DNA from 3 places in the Kocuria sp. LHG3120 genome. Region 2 is predicted to be linked to each of the others. Evidence: predicted binding sites of a transcription regulator. Region 2 holds the regulator's gene; each other region holds the start of a gene.
The links. Region 2 encodes HrcA, which represses chaperone genes, less so after heat shock. Its sites were predicted from a motif close to TTNGCACTCGNNNNNNNCGAGTGCNAA; they were not measured.

Region 1 (10,917 bases), on a different contig from region 2:
CGCGTTCCCGGTGGCCTTCCTGCTGTTCTGCGCGGTCCTCGTGCGCTCCCTGCTGCGCCGCCGCCGGGCCTGATCCGTGCTCCCGGACGGGCTGCTCCGGGATCTCGCGTCCCGCTCCCCCGCCGAGCTGGGCGAGCTGCTCGCCGCCCGGCCCGACGCCGCGCGCCCGGGCACGGAGTTCCTCGAGGACCTCGCCGAGGCCCTGCTGTCCCGGGCGGGGCTGCGCCGGGCCCTCGACGCCCTCTCCCGGCCCGAGCTGGACGCCGTCGAGCGCGCCGTGCTGCTGGGCCCGCCGGAGGATCCCGCCGCGCGGCTGCTGGCCGGCCCGCCCTGGGACCGGCTGCACCGTCTGGGCCTGGTCCACCGGGACGACGACGCGCTCCGGCTCGTGCCCGGCCTGGCGGAGGCCCTCGGCCGCTATCCGGCGGGCCTGGGCCGTCCGCGGCCGGTGCTCGCCGCCCTCGCCGCCCGGCTGCGCGGCGGGGCCCCGGACGCGGCGGGGGCCGCGGCCCTGCCGCGCACCGCCGAGGACCTCGCGCAGTGGTCCGCCCCCGCGCGGGAGGTCCTCGAGCGGTTCCGCTCCCGTCCCGTGGGCGCTCTGCCGGACGCCCTGCGCCGTGTCGACCCGGCCGTCGACGCCGGTACCCGGCCCGTCGACTGGCTCCTGGCCCACGGCGTCCTCCTCCCCGTGGACTCCCGCCACGTGGAGCTCCCGAGGGAGGTCGGGCTGCTCCTGCGCGGGCCCGACCCGTGGGCCGCGACCTCCCCGGAGCCGCCGGTCGGGCCGGCCCTCCGGGTGCCCGACCGGCTGCGGGACAACGCCGCCGCGGCGGCGGTCGAGCAGCTGCTGCGCCGGACCGCGGCCCTGCGCGCCGAGCTGCGGGCCCGCCCGCTGACCACCCTGCGGGCGGGCGGGATCGGCGTGCGCGAGCTGCGCCGGCTGCGCTCCGCCCTCGGGATCGAGCACCCCGAGCTCGTCCGGCTCCTCGGTCTGGGCGAACTGGCCGGGCTCGTGCGGCTGGACCCGGACACCTCGGCCTGGCGCCCCGCGCCGGCGCCCTTCGAGGACGCCGAGCGCGCCGGCCAGTGGCGGCACATGGTCCGGTCGTGGCTGGCCTCCGACGTCGTCCCCTCCGCGGTGGGCCTGCCCCTCGCGGACGGCACGGTCGTCGGCGTCCTCACCCGCGGCACGCACGCCCCGGAGGCCCCGGTGGTGCGCCGGGCGCTGCTCGCCGCCCACGCCGAGCTCGCCGAGCGGGCGCCGGGGGGCCACGGCCCCGAGGACGTGCTGGCGCTCGCCCGCTGGCGGCGCCCGCGGCTGGCCCGCGCCCTGGACCGGTGGGGCCCGGGGATGCTGACGGAGGCCGCCGAGCTCGGCCTGGTGGGCGCCGACGCCCTCACCGAGCCCGGCCGGGCGCTCGCGGAGGACCGGCCCGAGGACGCCGTCCGCTCCGTGGCCGGGTGGCTGCCCGCGCCCTCGCGGACGGTGCTGCTGCAGAGCGACCTCACGGCGACGGCCACGGGCCACCTCGCCCCGGACGTGGCGCGCGCCCTCGACCGGCTCGCGGAGCCGGAGGGCCACGGGCCCGTCCCGCGGCACCGCTTCAGCGAGCGCTCCCTGCACCGGGCGCTCGACGCCGGCTGGACCCCGCCCTCGATCCTGGCCTGGCTCGAGGAGCACGGCAGGGGCCCGGTGCCCCAGGCCCTGGCCTACCTGGTCGAGGAGGCCGGCCGGGGGCACGGGCGGATCCGGATCACCCGGGCGGACTGGGTGCTCACCGGCGAGGAGGAGCTGCTGGAGGCGCTCGCCGGCTCCCCGGACCTCGCGGGGCGGCGGCTGCGGCGGCCCGCCCCCGGCGTGCTCGTGGTCGACGCCGGGGAGGAGGCCCCCGGCCGGCGCCGGGGACCCGCCGGCCGGGAGGGCGGGCTCCGGGAGCTCGCGGCGGCCGTCCGGGCCACCGGCACGGAGCCGGCCCTCGACGTCGCCCCCGCGGAGCCCGCGCCGCAGGTCCCCGCCGCGGACCCGACCCTGCTGCTCGAGGTGCCCGCCCCGCGCCTGCCCGTCCGCTCCGCGGAGGAGATCGAGGACCTGGTGGACCGGCTCACCGGCCGGGACCGCGCGCGGCGCCCGCCGGACGACCCGGCCGAGGACCTGACCGACGACCCGACCGACAGCGGAGGAGCCGCCACATGGGACCCCTGATCGTCCAGAGCGACCGGACCGTGCTGCTCGAGCTCGACCACGAGGACGCCGACGACGCCCGGCGGGAGCTCGCGGCCTTCGCGGAGCTCGAGCGCGCCCCGGAGCACGTGCACACCTACCGCATCACCCCGCTGGGCCTGTGGAACGCCCGGGCCGCCGGGCTGGACGCCGAGCAGGTGCTCGACGTCCTCCTCACCCGCTCCCGCTTCCCGGTCCCCCACGCCCTGCTCCTGGACATCGACGAGACGATGTCCCGCTACGGCCGCCTGGTGCTCGAGCAGGACGCGGTGCACGGGCTCGTGCTGCGCTGCCACGACGCCCCCGTCCTGGAGGAGATCGCCCGGCACCGGAAGATCGCCCCGCTGCTCGGTCCCCGCATCGACGGCTCCACCACGGTGGTGCACGCGAGCGCCCGCGGCCAACTCAAGCAGCTGCTGCTCACCGTGGGGTGGCCGGCGGAGGACCGGGCCGGCTACGTGGACGGCACGCCCCACCCCGTCGCCCTGACGGAGACGGACCCCGTGACGGGCGAGGCCTGGGCCCTGCGCCCCTACCAGCGCCACGCGGTGGAGAACTTCTGGGCGGGCGGCAGCGGCGTCGTCGTCCTGCCGTGCGGCGCCGGCAAGACACTGGTGGGCGCCGGGGTGATGGCCGCGAGCTCGACGACGACGCTCGTCCTGGTCACGAGCACGGTCTCGGCGCGGCAGTGGAAGGCCGAGCTGCTGCGCCGGACCACCCTGACGGAGGACGAGATCGGCGAGTACTCCGGGGCCGTCAAGGAGGTCCGCCCGGTGACGATCGCCACCTACCAGGTGCTGACGGCGCGCCGCGGCGGGATCCACCCGCACCTGGAGCTGCTCGACGGGCACGACTGGGGGCTGATCGTCTACGACGAGGTGCACCTGCTGCCCGCCCCCGTGTTCCGGATGACCGCCGAGCTGCAGGCGCGGCGCCGACTGGGCCTGACGGCCACCCTGGTGCGCGAGGACCACCGCGAGGGCGAGGTGTTCTCCCTCATCGGCCCGAAGCGCTACGACGCGCCGTGGCGGGAGATCGAGGCCCAGGGCCACATCGCCCCCGCCGACTGCGTCGAGGTCCGGGTGGAGCTGCCCCTCGCGGACCGGATGGCCTACGCCTCCGCGGAGGACGCCGACCGGCACCGCCTCGCCTCGTCCTCCGCGCACAAGCTCGACGTCGTGGCCCGGCTCGTGGCCCGCCACCGCGGGGAGCCGGTGCTCGTGATCGGGCAGTTCCTGGACCAGCTCGACGAGCTGGGCGCGCTGCTGGCCGCCCCGGTGCTCAACGGCAGCACCGGCACGGCCCGGCGGGAGAAGCTCTTCGCCGCGTTCCGGGCCGGGGAGCTGCCGGTGCTCGTGGTCTCCAAGGTCGCGAACTTCTCGGTGGACCTGCCGGAGGCCTCGGTCGCGGTGCAGGTCTCGGGGGCCTTCGGCTCCCGCCAGGAGGAGGCGCAACGCCTGGGCCGGCTGCTGCGGCCCAAGCACGACGGCCGCCCGGCGACCTTCTACACCGTGGTGGCCCGCGACACCGTGGACGCCGACTACGCGGCCCGGCGCCGCCGCTTCCTCGCGGAGCAGGGCTACGCCTACCGGATCGTCGACGCCGCCGCCGTCGAGGCCCCCGGCGAACTCCCCGAGGACCGGTGAGCGCCGTTCAGGCGGCATTCAGGGTGTTCCGAGAAAATGGGCGGCGTGAAGAACGACAACCCCGAAGCGAAACTGCTCGTCGTCGACGACGAGCCCAACATCCTCGAGCTGCTGGCCACGTCCCTGCGCTTCGCCGGCTTCGAGGTGGTCACCGCCGCCAACGGCCGTGACGCCCTGGCCAAGGCGGAGTCCGAGAACCCGGACCTCGCGGTGCTCGACGTCATGCTCCCGGACATGGACGGCTTCACCGTGACCCGCAAGCTGCGCGCGTCCGGGCAGCACTTCCCCATCCTCTTCCTCACGGCGAAGGACGAGACCGAGGACAAGGTCACCGGTCTGACCGTGGGCGGCGACGACTACGTCACCAAGCCCTTCAGCCTCGACGAGGTCGTCGCCCGCATCCGCGCGGTCCTGCGCCGCACGCAGCCCGCCGAGGAGGACGACTCCCGGCTGCGCGTGGACGACCTGGTCCTCGACGACGACGCGCACGAGGTGTTCCGGGGCGAGCGGGAGGTCGACCTGTCCCCCACCGAGTTCAAGCTGCTGCGCTACCTCATGCTCAACCCGAACCGGGTGCTGTCCAAGGCGCAGATCCTCGACCACGTGTGGGAGTACGACTTCAACGGGGACGCCTCGATCGTGGAGTCCTACATCTCCTACCTGCGCCGCAAGATCGACAACGACCCCGAGCTGCCCCCGCTGATCCACACCAAGCGCGGCGTCGGCTACCTCCTGCGCTCCCAGCACAAGAACCACTGACCCGGTCCCGGGATGCACACCCTGTCCTCCCGGTGGCGCTCGGCATCGCTGCGCTCGCAGCTCATGGTGCTCACGGGACTGCTCCTGGCGCTGTCCATCCTGGTGACGAGCTTCGTGGCGATCTCGGTGCTGCGCACCTCGCTCCTGAACGACATCGACCGCGGGCTGCGGGACTCCGTCCGGCCGGTCTCCACGGTGCTGGTCGCCGACATGGGCGGGGCGCAGGGCGTCCAGGTGCCGCACGCCGGGTTCCTGCTCGACGCCGACGGCGAGACCCTCGCCGAGGCGGTGCACACCCCCGAGGGCGTGCTCGAGCGGCGGCCGGACCTGTCGCAGGTCGACCTCGAGCACGTGCGGGAGAACCCCTTCGAGCCGACGACCGTGGGCTCCGTGGACGCCCCGGACCGCCGGTGGCGGGTGGTCGCGGCCGAGACGGAACGGCTGAACCTCGTGGTGGCGGTCGCCGAGCCGCTCGACGACATGAACGCGATGCTCAGCGCGGTGACCCTCCTGACGCTGAGCTTCGGAGTGGCGACCCTGTTCGCGGCCATGGCGGTCGGCTGGATCCTGGTCACCCGGGCGTTCGCGCCCCTGCACCGGGTGGAGCAGACCGCCGCCCGGATCGCCGAGGGCGACCTCTCCCAGCGCATGGAGGGCTACAACCGGCAGACCGAGATCGGCCAGCTCTCGGCGTCGCTCAACGCGATGCTCGGCCACATCGAGGACGCCTTCGACGCCCGCACCCGGTCCGAGACCAAGCTCCGGCGGTTCGTGGCCGACGCCTCCCACGAGCTGCGCACGCCCCTGGTGACCATCCGGGGCTACTCGGAGCTCTACCGGCACGGCGCCCTGCAGGAGCCCGAGGACGTGGCCGGGGCGATGTCCCGGATCGAGTCGGAGGCGAAGCGGATGACGCAGCTCGTGGAGGACCTGCTGATGCTCGCGCGCCTCGACGAGCGGCGGCCCGCGGAGAACGTCGACGTGGACCTGCTCCACCTCGCGTTCGACGCGGCCGGGGACGCCCGCGCCTCCGCCCCCGACCGGCGGATCGAGGTGGGCGGCCTGGGGGGCGGGGGCCCGGTCTCGGCATGGGTGCACGGCGACGAGTTCCGGCTGCGCCAGGTCGTGGCGAACCTCGTGACCAACGCCCTGCGCTACACCCCGGAGGGCACGCCGATCGAGATCGCGGTGGGCGTGGAGCGCTCGGTCGACGACTCCTTCAACGCCGTCCTGCAGGTGCGCGACCACGGCCCGGGCATCCAGGGCGAGGACGCGGAGCGCGTCTTCGAGCGCTTCTACCGGGCCGACTCCTCCCGCACGCGCGAGACCGGCGGGACGGGGCTGGGGCTGTCCATCGTGGCCGCGATCGTCCAGCAGCACGACGGCACGGTGCGGCTCACCGAGACCCCCGGCGGCGGGGCGACGATGACCGTGCGCGTGCCGGGCATCGAGCCCGCCGACGACGCCCCGGAGGTGTGAGCGGGCCCGTCAGGACTCGTAGGTGCCCTGGTGGAAGCGCAGCTGCCAGGGCCCCAGCTCGTTGCGGGAGTCCTCCCGGACCCACAGGGAGCTGCGCAGGCTCGTGCGGTCCCCCGCCGTGAGCCGGTAGACAAGGTGCACGGCCGCGGGGCCGAGCTCGGTGGCCTCCAGCACGTGCACGTCCACCGCGCCGAGCCCGGGTTCGCGGGGCAGCCGGTCGAGGACGTCCGCCCGGGAGCGCCACGACCCCGAGGCACCGACCTCGGCGAAGGCCTCGTGCAGCAGCTGGCCCAGCCGGCCCGGGTCCGCCCTGACCTCCGGGCGGAGCAGGTCCCGCTCGAGTTCCTGGACGGTCTCCCCCGCCGTGCGGCCGCGGGCGAGCTCCTCCTCGTGGGCGAGCAGCTCGCTCAGCAGATCGGGGTCGTGCCGGTCCTCGAACGCGCCGGGATCCGTGTCCTCCCCCGGCCCTGGGGCCTCCACCAGCGGCGCGGCGTCCACCGGCTCCGGGGCGTCCAGCAGCTCCCGGGCCGGGGTCCGGGTGCCCGCTCCGTCCGGGTGCCGGGCGGCGCCGTCGAACCCGGGTCCCTCGGGCGCGGGGCGACCGGTCTGGAACGCGGTGGCCACGGCCCGGGCACGGATGTCGGCGGCCTCGTTGAGCTCGTGGCCGGCGTGGCCCTTGACCCACTCGAAGCGCACGTCGCGGCCCGCCATCGCGGCGTCCAGGGCCTTCATGAGCTCCACGTTGAGGACGGGCTTGCCGTCCCTCTTCTTCCAGCCCTTCTTCTTCCAGCCGGGCATCCACTTCGTGATCGAGTTAATGACGTACTGGCTGTCGCACAGCACCCGCAGGGGCTCGTCGGGGCGGTGTGCCGTGGCCTCGAGCAGGTCCAGGACGGCCTTGAGCTCGCCCATGTTGTTGGTGCCGTGCGGCCATCCGCCGGCCCGCCAGGTGTTGTCGTCGATGTACCAGGCCCATCCCGCGGGACCGGGATTGCCCAGCGCGGAGCCGTCGGCGGCAGCAGTGATCGTCATGGCACTCATCTTTTCACGGCGCCCGGACGCCGTGCGCCACGGGCCGCGTGCACCACCGGCTCAGTCGCCGGGCTCCTGCTCGAGCTGCTGCTGGGCGACGTCGCGCACCCCGGCGACCCTCGACACCTGCACGGCCGCCGTGCGCAGGTCCGTCTTGCCCTCGAGCCGCAGGAGCAGCTCCACCTCGGTGCCCTCGGACCCCTCGACCGTCCGGCTCGAGACCACGGAGGCGCTCAGCTGCAGCTCGTCGACCACCGTCAGGACCTCCCGCAGCACGCCGTGCCCGTCCTCGTAGCGCAGCCGGAGTCCCTGCGGGGCCACCATCCCGGGCAGGCGGCGGGAGAGCGGGGTCAGCAGGATCGCGGAGACGAAGTGCAGGCCCGTGGCGACGACGGCGAGCGGCACGAGCCCGGCCCCGCAGGCCATCCCGATGGCCGCGGAGAGCCAGATGCTCGCAGCCGTCGTCAGGCCGTGCACCACGTCCCGGTTCGTGAAGATCACGCCCGCGCCCAGGAAGCCGATGCCCGTGATGATCTGGGCCGCCACGCGGGAGGGGTCGGGACCGGCGTCGATGCCGGGCAGGACACCGAAGCCGTAGGCGGACACGAGGGTGAACACCGCCGACCCGGTGCCGACCAGGGCGTGCGTGCGCAGTCCGGCGCTCTTGCGCCGCAGCCGCCGTTCGAGGCCCACCAGCGAGGTGAGCCCGAAGGCGATCAGCACGAGCGAGACCTGGACGGGGACCGCGTCCCACACGACGACGTCCACGGCACCTCCTCCGGCAGCTGGTGCTCACGATTGAACACCACTTCCGGCCCTGCGGCACCAGGTGCGGGACGACGACGGGCCGGGCACCTCCGCGAGGTGCCCGGCCCGTGCCGGATGCGTGCTGGGCACGCTCGACGGGTCAGCCGTCGATCACATCATGCCGCCCATGCCGCCCATGCCGTCGTCGGCACCGGCGCCGGCGCCCGCGGGCTCCGGCTTGTCGGCGACGACGGCCTCGGTGGTGAGGAACAGCCCGGCGATGGACGCCGCGTTCTGCAGCGCGGACCGGGTCACCTTGACCGGGTCGTTGATGCCGGCGGCCATCAGGTCCTCGTACTCGCCGGTGGCGGCGTTGAGGCCGTGGCCCTGGGCCAGACCGCGGACCTTGTCCACGACCACGCCGGCCTCGAGGCCGGAGTTGATCGCGATCTGCTTCAGCGGGGCGTCGATGGCGACCTTCACGATGTTCGCGCCGGTGGCCTCGTCGCCCGTGAGCTGCAGCTTGTCGAACGCCTTCTGGCCGGCCTGGATCAGGGCCACGCCGCCGCCGGCGACGATGCCCTCCTCCACGGCGGCCTTGGCGTTGCGCACGGCGTCCTCGATGCGGTGCTTGCGCTCCTTGAGCTCGACCTCGGTGGCGGCACCGGCCTTGAGGACGGCCACGCCGCCGGCCAGCTTGGCCAGGCGCTCCTGCAGCTTCTCGCGGTCGTAGTCCGAGTCCGAGTTGTTGATCTCGGCGCGGATCTGGGCCACGCGGCCCTCGATCTCCTCGGCGGTGCCGGCGCCGTCGACGATGGTGGTCTCGTCCTTCGTCACGACGACCTTGCGGGCCTGGCCCAGCAGGTCCACGGTGGCGGTCTCGAGGGAGAGCCCGACCTCCTCGGTGATGACCTGGCCACCGGTGAGGATGGCGATGTCGGCCAGCTGCGCCTTGCGGCGGTCGCCGAAGCCGGGGGCCTTGACGGCCACGGACTTGATGGAGCCGCGCATCTTGTTGAGCACCAGCAGCGCCAGGGCCTCGCCCTCGACGTCCTCGGCGATGATCAGCAGCGGCTTGCCGGCCTGCATGACCTTCTCGAGCACGGGGACCAGGTCCTTGACCGCGGAGATCTTGGAGTTGACCACGAGGATGTAGGGATCCTCGAGGACGGCCTCCTGGCGGTCGGCGTCGGTGACGAAGTAGCCCGAGAGGTAGCCCTTGTCGAAGCGCATGCCCTCGGTCAGCTCGAGGTCCAGCCCGAAGGTGTTGGACTCCTCGACCGTGATCACGCCCTCCTTGCCGACCTTCTCCATCGCCTGGGCGATGAGGCGGCCGATCTCGGGGTCGCCGGCGGAGATCGACGCCGTGGCGGCGATCTGCTCCTCGGTCTCGACCTCCTTGGCGGAGGCCAGCAGCTCCTCGGTGACCGCGGCGACGGCCTTCTCGATGCCGCGCTTGAGGCTCAGCGGGTCGGCGCCGGCGGCCACGTTGCGCAGGCCCTCCTTGACGAGCGCCTGGGCGAGCACGGTGGCGGTGGTGGTGCCGTCGCCGGCGATGTCGTCGGTCTTCTTGGCGACCTCCTTGACGAGCTCGGCGCCGATCTTCTCGAACGGCTCGTCGAGCTCGATCTCCTTGGCGATGGACACGCCGTCGTTCGTGATCGTGGGGGCGCCCCAGGCCTTCTCGAGGACCACGTTGCGGCCGCGCGGGCCGAGGGTGACCTTGACGGCGTCGGCCAGGGTGTTCAGGCCCCGCTCGAGTCCGCGGCGTGCCTCTTCGTCGAAAGCAATCATCTTTGCCATGTGACTTCGTCCCTCCTGGACGGTAGACAAACGGTCGACCTCCACGGTGCCCGCGACGGACGGCGCGCACGACGGCGGACTCTTCCCGACGCCGTGCGGCACCTCACCGTGGTGGTTGAGGTGTCACTCCTGTGCCGGTGGCTGCCCGGGTCGGGCCGGGGACCGAGCCATTAGCAGTCCACACGACTGAGTGCTAATCGCAATCTTGGCACTCGTCCCCGGAGAGTGCAAACCCCTGAGCCGATTCCGCTCAGCCCTGCCACTCCTCGCGCAGGACGCCGTAGACCATCCGGTCGTAGTACTCGCCGCCGACCCTGCGGGCCCGGCGGATCCTGGCCTCTTCGGTGAAGCCCAGCTTCACCGCCACGCGGCACATCCCCGCGTTGCCGCTCCACGTCTCCAGGTCGAGGCGGTGGGAGTCGGAGTGGGCGAAGAGGTAGTCGATCCACAGGCGCATCGCCTCGGTGCCGTAGCCGCCGCTCCAGTGCTCCGGGGAGTACACGGTGATGCCCAGGGAGCGCAGCGGCAGCAGGTGCGTGCCGTCACCGGGGTCCTCGGTGGGCTTCTCCGACCAGTACCAGGACACCTGCCCGATGAACCGGTCGTCGGCGGCGTCGGCGATCACCATCGTCTCGCGCGGGTCCGGCCAGTCCCCGGCCGTCACGTGCTCCCGGAGGGTGCCGAGCCAGCGCTGGGCGCCCTCGGCGGTGAAGTTCGGGTAGAACGGGCCGTCCGTGCGCTGCCACTCGTGCTCGCCGCCGCCGGCGGGCGGCGTGATCCACGCCTCGTAGTCGACGAGGTCCTCCTCGGTCCAGTCGCGGACGCGGACTCGGCTTCCTTCGATCTGCACGGTGGTTCCTTCCGGTGGCGTCGGGGGTGGACGACGTCGTGGCGAACGGCGTCGGAACGGTCGGGGTCCGGGGCCGACGGGGACGCCTCGAGGACCGGGCCGGCTCAGGACCCCGTGGACGTGGCGCCCGGCGCCGGGGCGGCCTCGCCCGGGGCGTTGAGGAACGAGAACACCCCGACGCCGAGGGTCAGCACCCCGGCCAGGACGATGGCGGTGAGCTCCCGGGCGCCCACGCGGACGGTCGGCCGGACACCGCGGTGGGCGCCCTGGCGGGGCCCGTCCTCGGGGACGTCGTCGAACTCGTCGTGCGGGTACTGGGTCATCCGTGGTCTCCTCGCTGCCGGCGCAGCCTGGCCACGAGCATCGGGTCGTGCTCGAGG
Region 2 (9,385 bases):
CCACCCGCCGGTAGCCCCAGGACCTGCCGGAAGCGACGTTCTCCCGGAGAAAGGACCGCCCGTGTCACCGCTGGCCGTCAATGCCCCGGTTCCCGCCTCGACCGACCCGTCGATCCTCCGAAACTTCTGCATCATCGCCCACATCGACCACGGGAAGTCCACGCTCGCGGACCGGATGCTGCAGGCCACCGGCGTGGTCACCACGCGGGAGATGAAGGCCCAGTACCTGGACCGGATGGACATCGAGCGCGAGCGCGGCATCACCATCAAGTCCCAGGCGGTGCGGATGCCCTGGAACGTGGGGGGCACGGACTACGCGCTGAACATGATCGACACCCCGGGGCACGTGGACTTCACCTACGAGGTCTCCCGCTCCCTGGCCGCCTGCGAGGGCGCTCTGCTGCTGGTGGACGCCGCGCAGGGCATCGAGGCGCAGACCCTGGCGAACCTGTACCTGGCCATGGAGAACGACCTCACGATCATCCCGGTGCTGAACAAGATCGACCTGCCCGCGGCCCAGCCGGAGAAGTACGCCCAGGAGCTCGGCAACCTCATCGGCGTGGACCCCGAGGACGTGCTGCGGGTCTCCGGGAAGACCGGTGAGGGCGTCGAGGCGCTGCTCGACCGGATCGTGGAGCTGGTCCCCGCCCCGCAGGGGGACGCGGACGCGCCCTCGCGGGCCATGATCTTCGACTCCGTCTACGACACCTACCGCGGCGTGGTCACCTACATCCGCGTGGTCGACGGCAAGCTGACCCCGCGGGAGCGGATCCGGATGATGTCCACCGGCGCGCAGCACGAGCTGCTGGAGATCGGGGTCATCTCGCCCGAGCCGAAGCCCACGGAGGGGCTCGGCGTGGGCGAGGTGGGCTACCTCATCACCGGGGTCAAGGACGTGCGCCAGTCCCGGGTGGGGGACACCGTGACCAACCACCAGCGGCCGGCGGCCGAGAACCTGGGCGGCTACGAGGACCCCAAGCCGATGGTCTTCTCGGGGCTGTTCCCCATCGACGGCTCCGACTACCCGGTCCTGCGCGACGCCCTGGACAAGCTCCAGCTCAACGACGCCGCCCTGGTCTACGAGCCCGAGAACTCCGCGGCCCTTGGCTTCGGCTTCCGGTGCGGGTTCCTGGGCCTGCTCCACCTCGAGATCGTCCGGGAGCGCCTCGAGCGCGAGTTCAACCTGGACCTGATCTCCACGGCGCCCTCCGTGAGCTACAACGTCACCCTCGAGGACCGCTCCGAGCGCGCGGTCACGAACCCCTCCGAGTTCCCCGAGGGCAAGATCGCCGAGATCCGCGAGCCCATGGTGGCCGCGACGGTGCTGGCCCCGTCCGAGTTCATCGGCGCGATCATGGAGCTGTGCCAGTCCAAGCGCGGTCAGCTCAAGGGCATGGACTACCTCTCCGAGGACCGGGTGGAGCTGCGCTACCGGCTGCCCCTGGCCGAGATCGTCTTCGACTTCTTCGACCAGCTCAAGTCCCGCACCAAGGGCTACGCGTCCCTGGACTGGAAGGCCGAGGGCGAGGAGGCCGCGGACCTCGTGAAGGTCGACATCCTCCTGCAGGGCGAGCCGGTGGACGCCTTCAGCGCGATCACCCACCGGGACAAGGCGTACGCCTACGGGGTGATGATGACCGGCAAGCTGCGCGAGCTCATCCCGCGCCAGCAGTTCGAGGTGCCCATCCAGGCGGCCATCGGCTCCCGGGTGATCGCCCGCGAGAACATCCGGGCGATCCGCAAGGACGTGCTCTCCAAGTGCTACGGCGGCGACATCTCGCGCAAGCGCAAGCTGCTCGAGAAGCAGAAGGAGGGCAAGAAGCGGATGAAGATGGTCGGCCGGGTGGAGGTCCCCCAGGAGGCGTTCGTCGCGGCGCTGTCCTCCGACGAGTCCGGGGCGAAGGACAAGAAGAAGTAGTGGCCCCCGCCCAGCCGGAGGGCCTGCCGGGCCCGCTCGACGGACTGCTGCCGCCCTCCGCCGCGGTGGGCTCCGCCGACCGCACGCTCAGCCTCTACGTGCACGTGCCGTTCTGCGCGGTCCGGTGCGGCTACTGCGACTTCAACACCTACACGGCCGTGGAGCTCGGGGCGGGGGTGTCCCAGGACGCCTACGCCGGGGACGCCGCGGCGGAGGTCCGCTGGGCGCGCCGGGTGCTGGAGGACTCCGGGGTGGCCCCCCGCCCGCTGCACAGCGTGTTCTTCGGCGGCGGCACCCCCACGCTGCTGCCCGCCGAGGACCTCGCCGCGGTCCTGGCGCAGGCCGCGGAGAGCTTCGGGCTCGCGGCGGGCGCGGAGGTGACCACCGAGGCCAATCCGGACTCCGTGACGCCCGAGTCCCTCGCGGTGCTCGCGGCGGCGGGGGTGACCCGGGTGTCCTTCGGGATGCAGTCGGCCGTCCCGCACGTGCTCGCCGTCCTGGACCGCACGCACGACCCCGACAACGTGCCGCGGGCCGTGCGGTGGGCGCGCGAGGCCGGCCTGGGCGTCAGCGTGGACCTCATCTACGGCACCCCGGGGGAGTCCCTGGCCGACTGGGAGCACTCGGTGCGCACGGCGGTGGGCTACGAGCCCGACCACGTCTCCGCGTACTCGCTGATCATCGAGGACGGCACGAAGCTCGCGGCGCGGATGCGGCGCGGGGAGGTCCCGCCGATCGACGAGGACGACCAGGCCGACAAGTACGAGCTCGCGGACCGGGTCCTCGCCGAGGCCGGCTTCGAGTGGTACGAGGTGAGCAACTGGGCCCGGCCCGCCGAGGGCGCGGACGCCGGTGCCCACCGCAGCCGGCACAACCTCGCCTACTGGCGCAACCAGGACTGGTGGGGGATCGGGCCCGGGGCGCACTCGCACGTGGGCGGGACGCGCTGGTGGAACCTCAAGCACCCCGTGCCCTACACGAACCGGGTGCGCGCCGGGCAGTCGCCGGCGGCCGGGCGCGAGATCCTCGACGCGGACACCCGCCACCTCGAGCGGGTGATGCTGGAGGCCAGGATCCGCGACGGCCTGCCCACGACCGCCCTGGCCGGCGGCGGGCGGACCGCGGTGGCCGGGCTGATCGCCGACGGGCTGGTGGAGCCCGCGGCGGCGCTGCGCGGCTCGCTGGTGCTGACCCTGCGGGGCCGGCTCCTCGGCGACGCCGTGGTGCGGCGGCTGCTCGCCTGACGGGGGCACCCCGGCCGGGGCGCCCGCACGAGGAACGGACGCACCCGTCGGGAACGGATGCGTCCGTCAGGGACGTCCCCGGCGCGGACCGGGATCAGCCGCGCGCGGCGCGCCCCCGGGACCGCTCGCGGAGGCGCTCGACGAGCCGGTCGTAGAGCCGGGTGTTGAAGCGGTAGAGGTGCGGTTCGCCGCGGTTGACCCGGACCCCGCCGATCAGGGAGCCGACGGCGAGCAGCAGCCACGCGGCGGCGGCGGCGAGCGCGAAGAACCAGCCGATGAACGGCACCGGGGCGAACAGGATCCCGGTGACCACCACGAGGGTCGGCAGCAGGGTGAAGTTCATGGCCTCCATCGACTCCTGCTCCGTGAACGGGCCGCGCCCGCGGAAGACGCGGTGGACGAGGAACGAGGGGAGGAAGCCGATGACGCCGCCGAAGTGCGCCAGGGTCGCCCACTGGTGGTCCTCGGTGACGGTCAGCGGCTGGGCCACGGGGGAGAGGCCCTCGAACGGGGCCCCGGCGTCGTCGCGGCTCGGTCGGGGGTCGGTCTGCACGGGCACGGATGTCCTTCGGCGGTGGGACCGCGGCGGGGCCGCGGACGGTGGGTGGGACACGACCATCCTACCGACCGGCCCGGAGGGCGGAGGATCGGCCCCGCGCACGTGTGCCTTTGTGACGATCTGCTGGGCGTTGCCCGTGCACGCGGGGCGCCGGGTCAGGCCCCGGGGGCGGTGAGGAAGTCGATGAGCTCCTCGACCCGGCCCAGCAGGGACGGCTCGAGGTCGGCGTAGCTGTCCACGCGGGACAGGATGTGCTGCCAGGCCCGGCCGAGGTCGCCGGGGGTGCGGTGCGGCCACCCGAGGGCGGCGGCGGTGCCGGTCTTCCAGTCCGTGCCCCGCGGGACCACGGGCCAGGCGTCGATGCCGAGGGTGCGCGGCCTGACCGCCTGCCAGATGTCGACGTACGGGTGGCCCAGCACCAGGACGTTGCCCGCTGCGCCGGGCAGGCGCATGGTCTCCGCGGCGATCCTCGACTCCTTGGAGCCGGCCACGAGGTGGTCGACGAGGATGCCGAGCCGCCGCCCGGGGCCCGGCCCGAACTCCCGCACGGCGGCGGGCAGGTCGTCGATGCCGTGCAGCGGCTCCACGACGATGCCCTCGACCGCCAGGTCGTGGCCCCACACCTTGGCCACCAGTTCGGCGTCGTGGTAGCCCTCGACCCACACCCGGGAGGCCTTGGCGGTGCTAGCGCGCAGCCCTTCGACGGCCACGGAGCCCGAGCGTGTGCGGGAGGGCTTGCGCGCCGCGGGGGCCCGGCGGGGCTCGACGACGACCACGGGCTCGCCCTCGAGCAGGAACCCCGGTCCCAGGGGGAACGCCTTGACCCGCCCCCTCCGGTCCTCGAGTCCCAGCACGCGCATCCCACCGATGGTCTCCAGGGACACGACCGCGCCGACCCAGCCGGTCGCGACGTCCTCCAGGATCATCCCCGGGGCGACCGGGACCTCCGCGGAGACCGGCCGGCGGCGGGCGAGGGCGTCGTCGTCGAGGCTGCGCGGCCCCCAGCCGTGGTGGCTCATGGTCGTCCTCCCGGGTCGCGGTGCCGCGCGTCCGGCGCGGATCAGCCGGAAGCGTACCAAACCGCGGGGGCGACCGGCCGTCGGACACGGGGGCTACACTGGACGCCGTTGGCACTGTGGCCACCCGAGTGCCAGGGCATCTTCGGGGGCGTGGACGAACCGGGGAGGAGCGACGTGAACCATCCGAGACGACTGCAGATCCTGCAGGCCATCGTGGAGGACTACGTGCACTTCCGCGAGCCGGTCGGCTCCAAGGCCCTCGTGGACCGGCACCGGCTCGGCGTCTCCTCGGCCACCGTGCGCAACGACATGGCCGCGCTCGAGGAGGAGGGCCTGATCACGGCCCCCCACACGAGTTCGGGCCGGATCCCCACGGACAAGGGCTACCGCACGTTCGTCGACCAGATCGCGGCCGTCAAGCCGCTCTCGGGTCCGGAACGGCGGGCCATCCAGCGGCTGCTGGACGACGCCGCGGACATCGACGACGTCATGGAGCGCACCGTGCGGCTGCTCGCGCAGCTCACCCAGCAGGTCGCGGTCGTGCAGTACCCGCACGCCTCCGGGGTCACCGTGCGCCACGTCGAGGTCGTGGACCTCGGCGCCGGCCGGGTGCTGGTGGTGCTCATCCCGACCAACGGCCGGGTGGCGCAGCGCGTCGCCGTGCTGCGGGCGCCGCTCGAGGAGTCCCAGCTGCTCGAGCTGCGCGCCCGGGTGCTGGCCGCCGCGGTCGGGCGCTGCCTGACCGCGGTGCCGGACGCCCTCGCCGTGATGACCGCGAGCACGGCCCCGCCGCTGCAGCCGGCCGCCGCCGCCGTGGCGGAGGCCGTCGGCGCCCTCGCGGCGGGCGGGGCCGAGCACCGCATGGTCATGGCCGGCACCGCCAACCTCGCCCGCTCCACCGGGGACTTCCACCTGAGCATCGGCCCGGTCCTCGAGGCCCTCGAGGAGCAGGTGGTGATGCTCCGGCTGCTCTCCGAGATGGAGCAGGACGCCCGCGGGGTGGCCGTGCGGATCGGCACGGAGAACGCCGAGGGCCCCCTGTCCGAGGCCGCCGTCGTCGCCACCGGCTACGGGCCGCAGTCCAAGGTGGGGGTCGTGGGCCCCATGCGCATGGACTACCCGTCCACGATGGCCGCCGTGCGCGCCGTCGCCCGCTACCTCTCCCGTATCCTCGGGGGCTGAGCCCCCGCGGGCCCCGTCCCCCGGGGCCCACCAGCGAAACCCACCACAGACCTCTCGACAGAACGGACCACGGTGAGCGATCACTACGAGACCCTGGGCGTGTCCCGGGACGCCAGCCAGGAAGAGATCAAGAAGGCCTACCGCAAGAAGGCCCGCCGGCTGCACCCCGACGTCAACCCCGGCCCGGAGGCCGCCGAGGACTTCAAGCGCCTCTCCCACGCCAACGACGTCCTCTCCGACCCCGAGAAGCGGCGCGTCTACGACGCGACCGGCAACGAGAACGGCACCGACACCGGCTTCGGCGGGGGCTTCCCCGGCACGGGGTTCGGCTTCGCCGACATCTTCGACACCTTCTTCCAGGGCGCCGGCGGCGCCGGCTCCGGCCGGCGCGGACCCGCGTCCCGCACCCGCCAGGGCCAGGACGCCCTGATCAACGTCCGGGTCACCCTCCGGGACGCGGTCTTCGGCACGGAGAAGAAGATCACCGTGGACACCGCCGTGGTCTGCCCCACCTGCGACGGCACCTGCTGCCAGGCGGGCACCCAGCCCGAGACCTGCGACGTCTGCCACGGATCCGGCCAGGTGCAGCGCCAGGTCCAGTCGATCCTCGGCACCGTGGTCACGGCGGCGCCGTGCTCCACCTGCCAGGGCTTCGGCACCGTCATCAAGCACCCGTGCCACGAGTGCTACGGCGAGGGCCGCGTGCGCGACCGCCGCCCGCTGACCGTCAAGATCCCCGCCGGCGTCTCGACCGGCAACCGGATCCGCCTCTCGGGGCAGGGCGAGGCCGGCACAGCCGGCGGGCCGAACGGCGACCTCTACGTCGAGCTCAAGGTCGATCCCGACCCCACGTTCGAGCGCCAGGGCGACGACCTGCACGCCCGCGTCCGGGTGCCCATGACCTCCGCGGCCCTCGGCACCACCGTGACCCTCGAGACCTTCGACGGCGAGCGCGAGGTGCCCGTCGCCCCCGGCACGCAGACCGGCCACACCGTCACCCTGCACGAGCTCGGGGCCACCCGGCTGCGCGGCGGCGGCCGGGGCGAGCTGTTCGTCCACCTCGAGGTCGAGACCCCCACGGCGCTCGACGACGAGCAGCGCGAGCTGCTCGAGCAGCTGTCCCGGCTGCGCGGCGAGGACCAGTCCACCGGCACCACCCTGAACTCCCCGGCCGGCTCCGGCGGCTTCTTCTCCCGGCTCAAGGACCGGTTCTCCGACCTGTGAGCCTGCCGGTCTTCAAGGTCGAGCCGGGCCGGCTCGCCGGTCTCGGCCCCGGGGCGGCGCTCACTGTCACCGGCCCGGAGGCCCGGCACGCCGTCACCGTGCGCCGGCTCGCGCCCGGTGAGCGGCTCGAGCTCGTCGACGGCGCGGGGACCCGGGCCACCGGGGAGCTGCGCGCGGGGGACCGGGACAGCATGGAGGTCGGCGTGGTCTCGGTGACCACCGAGCCCGCCCGCACGCCCCGGCTGGTCCTCGCCCAGGCCCTCGCGAAGGGCGACCGGGACCTGCTGGCCGTGGAGACGGCCACCGAGCTGGGCGTCGACGCCGTGGTGCCCTGGCAGGCCGACCGCTCGATCGTGCGGTGGAAGAAGGAGCGCGCCGCCAAGAGCCACGAGAAGTGGGTGCACACCGTCGCGGCGGCCGCCAAGCAGTCGCGGCGGGCCGCCTGGCCCGAGGTGCTGCCCCTGTCCACCACCCGCGAGCTCGCCCGCCTGCTCGGGGAGCCGGGGACCCGCGGCCTCGTCCTGCACGAGGAGGCGCACGACTCCCTCGCCGACCTGGCCGGCGCCGCCGGCGCCCCGTGGGCGGGGGCCGAGCGGATCGTCCTGGTGGTGGGGCCCGAGGGGGGCGTCGCGCCGGCGGAGCGCGAGGTCCTGGCCGGGGTGGGGGCCCTCGCGGTCCGGCTCGGCCCGGAGGTGCTGCGCAGCTCCACGGCGGGACCGGCCGCGCTGGCGGTGCTCAGCGCCGCGCTCGGCCGCTGGGCGTCCGGGACCTGATGAGTCCCGGGCGGCCGGTTCAGCCGGGGACGACCTCCACGTCCTTGTCGTCGCGCACGGTCCCGCCCTCGGCGTCCCGGCCGACGACCGTCACCACGTAGGGGCCCGGCTCCAGCTCGAGCTCGGCCCGGAACCCGGCGGTCCCGTCGCCCCGCGGGACCTCGTCCGCCGCGCCGCTCGAGACGCGCTCCCCGTCCGGTCCGGCCACGGTCCACCGGCAGTCCCGCACCTCGTCCAGCGCCCGTCCCGAGAGGGTGAGGGTCCCCTCGGACCGTTCGTCCTGCCGGGGCTCGTCGAGCCACAGCGGGGCCTCCAGCGCCTCGTCGGGGCGGAGGGGGCCGTCGAGGCGCACGGAGCCGAAGACCTCCTCGTCGGGCCGGCCGTCCACGAGCACCACGACCTCGGCCGCGGAGCCCTCCGGCAGCAGACCCGCCGTGGCCGCCGTGGCGGTCACGGTGTGCGCGAGCTGCTGGAGGGCCAGCCGGACCTCGCGGTCGTCCAGGTCCGGGCGGAAGGCCTCGGACGGCAGGTCCACGGTGATGGTCCCGCCCGGGGACGTCGAGGCGCCCACCCGGTCCACCGGGGACCACAGCGTCCGGTAGTCCGGGTCCTCCGGGGTCGCCCCGGTCATCAGCGCCGCCGCCGCCGCGATGGGGTCCACGGCCGCGGCCGCCTCGGAGGCGTCCCGGAACTCGCGGAACAGCCGCTCCTCGCCGTCCGCACGGCCCACCCAGTAGACGGGCAGCTTCGTGGTGGCCACCCGGCCGTCCGCGGTGCTCGCCGTGGTGGACGCGGCCGGCGCGGCGCCCGACGCGCTGACCGTTCCCTCGAGGGCGGTCTCCGGGCCGGTGCCGCACGCGCCGAGGACCAGGACGCCCGCGGCGGACAGGGCGAGCACGGGGAGCCGGCCGCGGGCGGACCGGGGCCGGGAACGGGCAGTGGCCATGGGGGGACGCGCACCTCGGCTTTCCGGGATCGGGTGGGGGGCGGTGCCGGCACCGGGGGAGGCCGCACCCGTCCCCCTGCCGGAGGACCGGACCATTCCAGCACAGGGCCCGTGGACGCCCCCAGCCGAGGAGCCCCGGCGGGCGTGACCGATACCAAATCGCAATGTGCGGCCGGCGACCTCCGGTGCCGGAGCCGCGCGGTACCCTGGGGAGAGGACGAGTCCCGTCCGCCGTCCCTACCACGGCGACCCACGAGAGAGCGAGAGCACGGCCCGCGCGGCCGGACCCATGACTGAGACGCTGCCCGGCACCACGCACCCCCTGACGGCCCGCACCGTCATCACCTTCCCCGACCGCGAGACGATGGTCCGGTGCCTCGGCTCCGGGGACGACACCCTGCGCCAGGTGGAGACGGCGTTCCCCGGCCTCACGACCAGCCCGCGCGGTCTCGAGCTCGGCATCGAGGGCCCCAGCGGGCCCGTGCGGATCGTCGCCACCCTCTTCGACGAGCTGAAGGTC
Region 3 (10,917 bases), on a different contig from region 2:
CGTAGCCGGGGTAGAACAGCTCCACCAGCACCAGGGTGCCCAGGATCGTGAGCACCGCCAGGGGCAGAAGCCGCTTGAACACGTGCAGCCAGTACCGCCCGATCGCCAGGGGCCGCCCGGCCTCGAGCTTGCGCACGAAGGAGAGGGTGAGGAAGAACGCCGAGATCAGCAGGAACACGTCCACGCCACCGGACACCCGCCCGAGGAACACGTGGTAGACCACCACTAGCAGCACCGCCACCGCGCGCAGGCCCTGCACCTCGGGCCGGAAGCCCGAGTACCGTCCTCCCCGCCGCTGCGCCACAGTTCCGCTGTCGGAGGTCCCGGTGGACGGGTGCGGTGCGATGGAGTGCACGGTGGCCACGAGGTACCTCCAGGGACTACGTCGGCGCGGCCGCGGGAGGGCGCCGGGGGGGGGGGGGGGAGAAGCGGGGGGCGGGGCGTCTGCTGCCAACTTATCGCACGCCCGGCACCGCGCCGGGACGCACCGCGGGGCGCAGTCGCCGCCTGACAGCACAGCGCAGGGCGTCGCATGCTCCAGGTTCCGGCGCCACCGCCGGGTGTCCGTCAGGGGCGGAGGCCGTCGCCGGCGAGGGCCTCGCGGAAGCGATCGGCGAACCGCGCAGAGAGACTCTCCACGTAGGGAACGGTGAGGTGGTTGTCGTCCCAGTACACGTAGACGTTCCCGACCACGGGCAGACAGGCACCGTCCGGGCACACGAGGTCCGTCATGTCCACCGTCGACACCAGCGCGAGCTCGTCGGCCAGGGCCTGCACAGGGCTGACCGTACCCAGCATCGGATGCTGATCGGCGCACCCGGGGTCGGCGAGGCCGGACTCGACTGCGCACCGGGCAGGAGCGTAGTCGAAACGGGGGGTGTCGCGGACCGCGACGACGGGAACGCCGCGGGTGTCCAGTGCGCGCATGCGCGTCTCCATCCCCGCCGGGAGCTGCTCCCCCGTGGTGGTGGCGAGCGTGCCCTGCACCATGACAAGATCCGGGTCCACCGCGTCGAGCACCGTGTCCGTGTCCTCGAGCCACGGAGCGCAGTCATCGGGACGCATCTGTTCCTCCACCGTGGAGTAGAAGCACGCGGGCCGGATGTAGGAGACGACCCGCCATCCACGTTGCTCGGCGAGCGAGCGCACCGCCGGGGCCCAGTGCTGGACGTGGCTGTTGCCGATGAGCAGCAGGGTCGCCGACGGATTCTCCTGGGTCACAGTCTCGTGGCACCATCGCTCGTTGACCTGGGCGAGCCCGAGGGGCTCGGTACACGGCCCCCCCAGGGAAGCCCACCTCTTGCTCTCGTCGGAGAGCAGGGGCAGGGTCGGGGCGTCCGGGTCGCCCCGGAACTCGAAGCCGGGCTCGAGGACGGCGGCCCCGGGGTTGTTCCGGACGGCCTCGGCCTGGATCCGGTCGGCACGCCGGTCCTCGACGTGCTGCCAAGCGAGCACGGGGGCGGCGACCAGGACGAGACAGAGCACCACGACCCCGGCGAGGCGCCGCTTGTTCTGCTCGGGCCAGGCCCACTTCTTGAACCGGTCCTCGACCAGCCGGGTGGCCAGCACGGCGAGCACCAGGGAGACGACGATGATCACCGCCCCCGACCGCGGCCCGGCCATGGGCCGGTCCCGCAGCACGAGGTAGGTGACCAGCAGCGGCCAGTGGATCAGGTACAGCGCATAGGCCGAGTCCCCCAGCCGCACCAGGGGCCGCGAGGCGAGGATCCGGTCCAGTCCGAACGGGGACCCGGAGCGGCCGGCCACGATGATCGCCGCGGCCGAGAGCAGCGGCCACAGCGCGATCCACCCGGGGAACGCCCCCTGCACGTCGACCAGCACCCCCACGGAGACCATGCTGAGCAGCCCGGCCCAGCCCAGGGCCACGCGCGCGGTCCGCGGCAGCTTCAGGTAGGGCAGGGCGAGGGCGAGCAGCGACCCGAGGGCGAACTCCCACAGCCGGGTGCGGGTGTCGAAGTAGGCGAACTCCTGCTGAACGGCGGTGCTGTGCACGGACCACGCCAGGGAGGCCAGGAACACGGTGCCGAACATCGCGACCAGGACGGGGACCGGCCGGAGGCTCCCCCGCCGCGTGAGCAGCCAGGCGGCGGCGAAGATCAGAGGCCAGATCAGGAACACCTGCCCCTGGACCGACAGGGACCAGAAGTGCTGGAACGGCGAGGCGGTGGAGTGGTCGGCGGCGTAGTAGTCGACGGAGCTCAGCGCGAGCGCCCAGTTCTCCGCGTAGAGCACCGAGGCCAGCGCCTCGGTGCGCCACTGCCCGGCGTCGGAGCCGGGGTAGACGGCGGCCACCAGGACGAGGGTGCCGAGGATGGTGAGCACCGCCAGCGGCAGCAGCCGCTTGAACACGTGCAACCAGTACCGTCCCAGGGCCAGGGGCCGGCCGGCCTCGAGCTTGCGCACGAAGGACAGGGTCAGGAAGAAGGCGGAGATCAGCAGGAACACGTCCACGCCCCCGGAGACCCGCCCGAGGAACACGTGGTAGACCACCACGAGCAGCACCGCGACGAACCGCAGCCCCTGCACCTCGGGGCGGAACCCGGAGTACCGGGCCACCCGCCGGACCGTGTCCGGCTCGACGCCGCCGGGGCCGCCCGGGGAGGTGACCCCCGGGTCCGGGCGCGGGACGCCGGCCTGCACCGTGCTCACGAGGGCACCCCCTGGAGGAGCGTGCCGGGGAGCCGGGTCTCGAGGGCCGGCGCCATCGTCCGCGCGTAGGTCCAAGTGAGGTGGTGCGGGTCGAAGAAGACGTGCACGTTGCCCACCACGGGACGGCACAGCCCCTCCGGGCAGATGAGATCGGTGAGGTCGAGCGAGGAGAAGCCGTTCCGGTCCCGGAGGGCGTCGGCCGGGTTGACGGGCGCCAGGACCTGCTCGACGGGCACGCGGCACCGGTCGGCGTCCTGGCCGTGGCGCACGGCGCACTCGTAGGGGTTGAAGTCGAACCGGGGATTGTCCCGGAAGCCGACGACGTCGATGCCCTGGCCCGTGAGGCGGTCGACCAGCTCCGGGAACCCCCCGACCATGGCCTCGGCGGGACCGTCCATCCGGGCGGCGTAGGTCGAGGTCGTCATGACCGCGTCCGGGGCGAGCCGCTCCACGTACTCGATCGCCGCGGCGTTCCCCTCGTGGCACGCGTCCCCCTCCGGGCGCACCGCGAAGGCGCAGCCCGGCTGCAGCACGGCGACGAGCTGCCAGTTGCGCTCCTCAGCGAGGGGGATCACCGCGCCCATGAACTGCTCCATGTGGGAGTTGCCGACCACCGCGATCGTCCGCTCGGGGTCCGGCAGGGCCGGGGTCTGGCGGCAGTACTGCTCGAGGACCTCCTGCTCGGGGGCGAACGCCCCGGAGCAGGGCTCGGGCAGACCGACCCACTCGTCGCCCAGCGCGGAGGCCAGGGGCAGGGCGGGGGCGTCCGGGTCGCCCCGGAACTCGAAGCCCGGGTCCAGCACCGCCGCCCCGGGGTTGTTGCGGGCGGCGTCCTCCGCCAGCGCGGCCTCCCGCCGTGCGTCGGCCTGCTGCCACGCCAGCACCGGCACCGCCACGAGCGCCAGGCTCACCGCCACCGACACGGCCAGCCGCCGCTTGTCCCGCTCCGGCCACGCCCACCGCTGGAACGGGCGCTCCACGAGCTTGGTGGCGGCCACCGCCAGCAGCAGGGAGACCAGGATGATCGCGACCCCCGACCGCGGCCCGGCCACGGGCCGGTCCCGCAGCACCAGGTAGGTGATCAGCAGCGGCCAGTGGATGAGGTAGAGCGCGTAGGAGGCGTCCCCCAGCCGCACCAGCGGCCGCGAGGCCAGCAAGCGGTCCAGGCCGAAGGGCGAGCCGGAGTGCCCGGCCACGATGATCGCCGCGGCCGAGAGCAGCGGCCACAGGGCGATCCAGCCGGGGAAGGCCCCCTGCACGTCGATCAGCACCCCGACCGAGACCATGCTGAGCATCCCGGCCCAGCCCAGCACCACCCGCACCGACCGCGGCGGCTTCAGGTACGGCACCGCGAGGGCCAGCAGGGATCCGAGGGCGAACTCCCACAGCCTGGCCCGGGTGTCGAAGTAGGCGAACCCTTGGTCCGTGGCGGTCGTGTGCACCGACCAGGCGAGGGAGACCGCGAAGACCAGCCCGAAGATCACCGCCAGCACCGGCACCGGCCGCCGGCGCCCGCCCCGGCACACGAGCCACGCCGCCCCGAACACCAGCGGCCACAGCAGGAACACCTGCCCCTGCACCGACAGGGACCAGAAGTGCTGGAACGGGGAGGCCGTGGAGTCGTCGGCGGCGTAGTAGTCCACCTCGGCCAGCGCCAGCGCCCAGTTCTCCACGTAGAACACCGAGGCCAGCGCCTCCGTGCGGACCCGGTCGATCCGCGCCTCCGGGAAGAACCACCACGCCAGCACCAGGGTGCCCAGGATCGTGAGCACAGCCAGCGGCAGCAGCCGCTTGAACACGTGCAGCCAGTACCGCCCCAGCGCCAGCGGCCTCCCCGCCTCGAGCTTGCGCACGAAGGACAGGGTCAGGAAGAACGCCGAGATCAGCAGGAAGATGTCCACTCCCCCGGACACCCGGTCCAGGAACACGTGGTAGACCACCACGAGCAGCACGGCGACGAAGCGCAGCCCCTGCACCTCCGGACGGAACCCGGCGTACCGGGCCACCCGCCGGGCCGTGTCCGGCTCGACGCCGGCGGGAGTGCTCTGCGCACCGAGGGTCGTCATGGGCATCTCCTGGGAACACCGTGCCGCCGGGGGCGCGGCAGTGGTCGGACGGACCCCCGCACTCTACCGGAGGACCCGGCGCGGACCCCGGAACGGACGCGGACCCGCCCCACCGGTGGTGGGACGGGTCCGCGGGGCGAGCCGGCTCGGCGCCGGCCGTCAGTGCCGGCCGTCAGTGCTGGTGGCCGTGGCCGTGCCCCTCGTCCTCGGCGGGCTTGTCCGTCACGAGCGTCTCAGTGGTCAGCACGAGCGCCGCGATGGACGCGGCGTTCTGCAGCGCCGAGCGGGTGACCTTGACGGGGTCGATGATGCCCGCGCCGACCATCTCGACGTACTCGCCGGTGGCGGCGTCGTAGCCGTGCCCGGCCTCGAGCTCGGCGACGCGGGAGGCGACCACGGCCCCGTCCTGACCGGCGTTCTGGGCGATCCAGTACAGCGGCTGCCGCAGCGCGCGGCGGACGATGCCGAGCGCGGTCGCGGCGTCCCCGGTGAGCCCGAGGTCGGACTCGTCGAGGACCTTCGCGGCCTGCACGAGGGCGGTGCCGCCGCCGGCGACGATGCCCTCCTCGAGGGCCGCGCGGGTCGCGGAGACGGCGTCCTCGATGCGGTGCTTGCGCTCCTTGGCCTCGACCTCGGTGGCGGCGCCGACCTTGATCACGGAGACCCCGCCGGCCAGGCGGGCGAGCCGCTCCTGGAGCTTCTCGCGGTCCCACTCGGAGTCGGTGCGCTCCACCTCGGCGCGGATCGTGGCGACCCGGTCCTGGATCTCGGCCGGGGTGCCCCCGCCGTCGACCAGGGTGGTGGTGTTCTTGGTGACCGTGACGCGCCGGGCGGTGCCCAGCTGCTCCAGGGTGACCTGGTCGAGGCTGATGCCCAGCTCGCTGGTGATGAGCTGGCCGCCGGTGAGGACGGCGAGGTCCTGCATGATCGCCTTGCGGCGGTCGCCGAAGCCGGGGGCCTTGAGGGCCACGACGTCGAGGGTGCCGCGCAGCCGGTTGACCACGAGGGTGGACAGGGCCTCGCCCTCGACGTCCTCCGCGATGATGGTCAGCGGCTTCTTGGCCTGGAGGACCTTCTCCAGCACGGGCATGAGCTCGGGCACCGAGGAGATCTTGCCCTGGTACAGCAGCACCAGGGAGTTCTCCATGACCGCTTCCTGGCGCTCGGCGTCGGTCACGAAGGACGGGGACAGGTAGCCCTTGTCGAACTGCATGCCCTCGGTGACGTCGAGCTCCACCTCGGTGCTCGAGCCGTCCTCGATCGTGATGACGCCGTCCTTGCCGACGGTCTCGAAGGCCCGGGCGATGAGCTCGCCGATCGCCGGGTCCTGCGCGGAGATGGTCGCCACGTGGGCGACGTTGGTGCCCTCCACCGGGCGGGCGTTCTCGAGCAGGCGCTCGGAGACGGCCTCGACGGCCTTCTCGATGCCGCGCTTGAGGCTCAGCGGGTCGGCGCCGGCGGCCACGTTGCGCAGGCCCTCCTTGACGAGCGCCTGGGCGAGCACGGTGGCGGTGGTGGTGCCGTCGCCGGCGACGTCGTTGGTCTTGGTCGCCACCTCCTTGGCGAGCTGGGCACCGAGGTTCTCGTACGGGTCGTCGAGCTCGACCTCGCGGGCGATGGTCACGCCGTCGTTGGTGATCGTGGGGGCGCCCCACTTCTTGTCGAGCACCACGTTGCGCCCGCGCGGGCCGAGGGTGACCTTGACGGTGTCGGCGAGCTTGTTGACGCCGTTCTCGAGGGACTTGCGGGCGGCGTCGTCGAACGCCAGCTGCTTGGCCATGGGCGAAGAGCTCCTTCTGGGGTGGCTGGGGTCGCCAGCGGGTTTCGGGGTCTGGATCGGCGAAGGGTGCCCGCCGCGGGCCCGCCGGAACAGCGGGGCGTGCGGCGGGCACCCTTCGTCAGGACTGCGCGGTCTGCGCCGGGTCGGTGCGGCCCGGTCTACTTGACGACGACGGCGAGCACGTCGCGGGCCGGGAGGACCAGGTACTCCTCGCCGTTGTACTTGACCTCGGTGCCGCCGTACTTCGAGAAGATCACGACGTCGCCCTCCTGGACGTCGACCGGGATGCGGTTGCCGGAGTCGTCGACACGACCGGGGCCGACCGCCAGGACCTTGCCCTCCTGGGGCTTCTCCTTGGCGGTGTCCGGGATGACGAGACCGGACGCGGTGGTCTGCTCAGCGGCGAGCGGCTGGACGACGATGCGATCCTCGAGAGGCTTGATGGAGACCGACACGATCTCTCCTTGTCTGTAGGGGTGGAAAACGGTGGGCGACCGCGGGCGGAGCCCGCCGTCGAGCTTCGGGCCGATCGGCGCACCGACCGTCGTCGCGGTGCCGGTCGATCGCCTGGCCCTTAGCACCCTCACCCGGAGAGTGCCAAGGCCAACTGTAGGAGCGGGCTGGCAGTCGGTCAAGGCGAGTGCCAGCGCGCCGACCCCCGCGGGAACGTCCGGCGGGAATTAGGGCACGCCTGTGTTCGCCAATGATTTGCCTCACGCCCGCCCGACCCTCTAGGTTGAGCGGTAAGGCAACCCTTACCTCGGCCGAGCAGCGGTGCCCTCCTCGACGTCCCCGCACATCCGTGCGCAGGTCCGTCGCGCCCATCGGATCCTGCCGGCGTCCTCCACCCCGGAGCACGCCGGCGCCCTCTGCACGAAGGAAGACCATGAACCGCACCCAGCACCCGGCTGCCCTCCTGGCCGTCGCCGGTGTCCTCGCCCTCACCGCCTGCGGCACGGCCCAGGGCGACGAGGCCGCCTCCGCGGAGTCGTCCGCCCCCTCCGCCGCCACGGTCGAGGTCGAGGACAACTACGGCACGCAGACGGTCGAGGCCCCGCCGGCGTCCGTCGTCGCCACCGACAACCGCACCTTCGAGACGCTCGCCGAGTGGGGCGTCGAACTGGCGGCGGCCCCGCGCGCCCTCATGCCGGACACCATCGCCTACGCCGACGACGAGTCCGTCGTCGACCTCGGCAACCACCGCGAGCCCGACCTCGAGGCCGTCGTCGCCGCGGACCCCGACCTCATCGTCAACGGCCAGCGCTTCGCCGACTACCGCGAGGACTTCGCCGACCTGGTGCCGGAGGCCACCATCGTCGAGCTCGACCCGCGGGAGGACGAGCCCTTCGACGAGGAGCTGAAGCGGCAGACCTCCGTCCTGGGCCAGGTCTTCGACCGCGAGGACGAGGCCGAGCAGATCAACGGCGACTTCGACGCGGCGATGCAGCGCGTCGTCGACGGCTACCGGCCCGGCGACACGGTCATGGCCGTCACCGTCTCCGGCGGCGAGATCGGCTTCATCGCCCCGGGCAACGGACGCACCCTGGGCCCGCTGTTCGAGATCTTCGACTTCGCACCGGCCCTCGAGGTCGAGGGCGCCAGCGACGACCACCAGGGCGACGACATCTCCGTGGAGGCGATCGCCGACTCGAACCCCGACTGGATCCTCGTGCTGGACCGCGACGCCGCGATCTCCGCCGAGGACCCGGAGTACACCCCGGCGCAGGAGGTCATCGAGAACGCCGCGGCCCTGCAGAACGTCACCGCGGTGCAGGAGGGCCAGGTCGTCTACATGCCCCGGGACACCTACACCAACGAGGGCATCCAGACCTACACCGAGTTCTTCGACACCCTGGCCGACGCCATGGGCGCGCAGGACTGACCCATCGTCCGGACGGCGGTGGCGGGGTCCGCCCCACCACCGCCGTCCGCCGGGCACGAGGCCGGAGGAAGGACTGACCCCATGTCGACGATCGTGTCGAGACCCCCCGCGGCGAGCAAGGGCTCGCTGTTCGACTGGAAGCTGCTGCTCGGTGCGCTCGGCGTCCTCGCGCTGCTGGCCGCGTCCCTCCTCACGGGGGTCTACGACGTCTTCGGCGCCGAGGACGGCGACGAGATGTTCGCGATCACGCGGATCCCCCGCACCATCGCCTTGGTCCTGGCCGGCGCCGCCATGTCCATGTCCGGCCTGGTGATGCAGCTGCTCACGCAGAACCGCTTCGTGGAGCCCACCACCACGGGCACCACCGAGTGGGCGGGGCTCGGGCTGCTGCTCGTCGTGCTCCTGATGCCCACCGCCACGGTCCTCACCCGGATGCTCGGCGCCGTGACCGCGGCCTTCATCGGGACCATGGTCTTCTTCCTCTTCCTGCGCCGCGTCTCCCTGCGCTCCTCCCTCATCGTGCCCATCGTCGGCATCATGCTGGGCGCGGTGGTCGGGTCCGTCTCGACGTTCCTGGCGCTGCAGACGGACATGCTGCAGAACCTCGGCGTCTGGTTCGCCGGCAGCTTCACCTCGGTGCTGCGCGGTCAGTACGAGGTGCTGTGGATCGTGCTCCTGGTCGGGATCGCGGTGTTCCTCGTGGCGGACCGGCTCACCGTCGCCGGGCTCGGCGAGGACGTCGCCACCAATGTCGGGCTGAACTACCACCGCACCGTCCTGCTCGGGACCGGGCTGATCGCGGTGGCCACCGGCGTCGTCACCGTCGTCGTCGGCAACCTGCCCTTCCTGGGCCTCATCGTGCCGAACATCGTCTCGATGGTCCGCGGCGACGACCTGCGCAGCAACCTGCCGTGGGTGTGCCTGCTCGGCATCGCCATCGTGACGCTGTGCGACCTCATCGGAAGGATCATCATCATGCCGTTCGAGATCCCCGTGTCCGTGATCCTCGGGATCGTCGGCGCCGTGGTTTTCGTCTGCCTGCTCCTGAGGCAGCGTCGTCGTGTCTGAGGCCGTGCTCAGCACTCCCGCACCCGCACCGGCCGCGGCGCCGGCGGCCCCCGCCGCACGGGGCCGCGCCGGGGCCTTCCCCACCCCGCGGGCCCGGCGGCGGTACTGGACGGTCGTCGCCGTGCTGGCCCTCGCCTCCGCGGGCTTCGCCTTCGGCCTGCTGGCCTGGGACAACCCGATGCCGGTCGGCTCGGACGGCTTCTGGCGGATCGCGGACCGCCGGGTGACGAGCGTGGTCATCATGGCGGTCGTGGCCTTCTGCCAGGCGATCGCGACCGTGAGCTTCCAGACGGCCACGAACAACCGGATCATCACCCCGTCGATCATGGGCTTCGAGTCCCTCTACGTGGCGATCCAGACGTCCACGGTGTACTTCCTGGGCGCCGCGGGGATCCTCGTCCTGCAGGGCGTGCCGCAGTTCCTGCTGCAGGTCGCCCTCATGGTCGCGCTCTCCCTCGCGCTCTACGGCTGGCTGCTCTCCGGCCGGTACGGGAACCTGCAGGTGATGCTGCTCGTGGGCATCATCATCGGCGGGGGCCTCGGCTCCGTCTCGACCTTCATGCAGCGTCTGCTGTCCCCCAGCGAGTTCGACGTGCTCTCCGCCCGGCTGTTCGGCTCCGTGACGAACGCCCAGGCCGACTACCTGCCGGTGGCCGTCCCGCTGTGCCTGCTGGCCGGCGGCGCCCTGTGGCTGAGGTCCTCGCGCCTGAACGTGGTCGCCCTCGGACGGGACGTGAGCCTGAACCTCGGCCTGCGGCACCGCGCCGAGATCATGGGCACCCTCTTCCTCGTCTCCGTCCTGATGGCCGTCTCCACCGCCCTGGTGGGCCCCATGACGTTCCTCGGCTTCCTGGTGGCGACGCTCGCCTACCAGTTCGCCGACACGTACGACCACCGCCACCTCTTCCCCGTGGCGGTCCTCACCGGGTTCCTCGTCCTGACGGGCGCCTACTTCGTCCTGAACCACGTCTTCTACGCCCAGGGCGTCGTCTCGATCATCATCGAGCTCGTCGGCGGCTCCGTCTTCCTCTACGTCATCCTCCGAAAGGGCCGGCTGTGATCACCCTGACCAACGTGCGCAAGGACTACGGCGGTGAGGTCACGGTCGGACCCGTCGACCTCGAGATCCCGTCGGCCGGCATGACCGCCCTGGTCGGCCCCAACGGGGCGGGCAAGTCCACGCTGCTGACGATGATCGGACGCCTGCTCGGCCTCGACGACGGCAGCATCGACATCGCCGGCTACGACGTGGCCCGGACCCGGTCCAAGGACCTCGCCCGGATCGTCTCCGTCCTGCGCCAGGAGAACCACTACATCACCCGGCTCACCGTGCGGCAGCTGGTGGGCTTCGGCCGCTTCCCCCACAGCCGCGGCCGGCTCACCGCCGTGGACGACGAGATCATCGGCAGGTACATCGACTTCCTCGGCCTGGCGCCGCTGGAGCACCGCTA

Region 1: a site for HrcA is predicted at 9,858-9,884, ahead of groL (chaperonin GroEL). Genes of this name have one in related genera too.
Region 3: a site for HrcA is predicted at 7,137-7,163, ahead of groES (co-chaperone GroES). Genes of this name have one in related genera too.

What each region holds. Positions count from the first base shown of each region.
Region 1 covers NZ_JAFCWG010000006.1:46,377-57,293, reverse strand. The annotation lists gene ACP7CD_RS12710 (hypothetical protein) at 1-73, shown strand, start outside; gene ACP7CD_RS12705 (helicase-associated domain-containing protein) at 77-2,203, shown strand; gene ACP7CD_RS12700 (DNA repair helicase XPB) at 2,191-3,867, shown strand; gene ACP7CD_RS12695 (response regulator transcription factor) at 3,904-4,626, shown strand; gene ACP7CD_RS12690 (sensor histidine kinase) at 4,639-6,105, shown strand; gene ACP7CD_RS12685 (RNase H family protein) at 6,115-7,137, opposite strand; gene ACP7CD_RS12680 (MgtC/SapB family protein) at 7,198-7,905, opposite strand; gene groL (chaperonin GroEL) at 8,056-9,687, opposite strand; gene ACP7CD_RS12670 (GNAT family N-acetyltransferase) at 9,938-10,537, opposite strand; gene ACP7CD_RS12665 (hypothetical protein) at 10,642-10,860, opposite strand; gene ACP7CD_RS12660 (DUF3263 domain-containing protein) at 10,857-10,917, opposite strand, start outside.
Region 2 covers NZ_JAFCWG010000002.1:388,745-398,129, reverse strand. The annotation lists gene lepA (translation elongation factor 4) at 62-1,918, shown strand; gene hemW (radical SAM family heme chaperone HemW) at 1,918-3,162, shown strand; gene ACP7CD_RS05820 (DUF4870 domain-containing protein) at 3,257-3,721, opposite strand; gene ACP7CD_RS05815 (DUF3097 domain-containing protein) at 3,877-4,740, opposite strand; gene hrcA (heat-inducible transcriptional repressor HrcA) at 4,915-5,922, shown strand; gene dnaJ (molecular chaperone DnaJ) at 5,995-7,146, shown strand; gene ACP7CD_RS05800 (16S rRNA (uracil(1498)-N(3))-methyltransferase) at 7,143-7,919, shown strand; gene ACP7CD_RS05795 (GerMN domain-containing protein) at 7,939-8,865, opposite strand; gene ACP7CD_RS05790 (PhoH family protein) at 9,155-9,385, shown strand, end outside.
Region 3 covers NZ_JAFCWG010000001.1:576,405-587,321, forward strand. The annotation lists gene ACP7CD_RS02675 (acyltransferase family protein) at 1-364, opposite strand, end outside; gene ACP7CD_RS02680 (acyltransferase family protein) at 568-2,670, opposite strand; gene ACP7CD_RS02685 (acyltransferase family protein) at 2,667-4,736, opposite strand; gene groL (chaperonin GroEL) at 4,909-6,516, opposite strand; gene groES (co-chaperone GroES) at 6,675-6,971, opposite strand; gene ACP7CD_RS02700 (siderophore ABC transporter substrate-binding protein) at 7,403-8,398, shown strand; gene ACP7CD_RS02705 (ABC transporter permease) at 8,480-9,466, shown strand; gene ACP7CD_RS02710 (iron chelate uptake ABC transporter family permease subunit) at 9,459-10,526, shown strand; gene ACP7CD_RS02715 (ABC transporter ATP-binding protein) at 10,523-10,917, shown strand, end outside.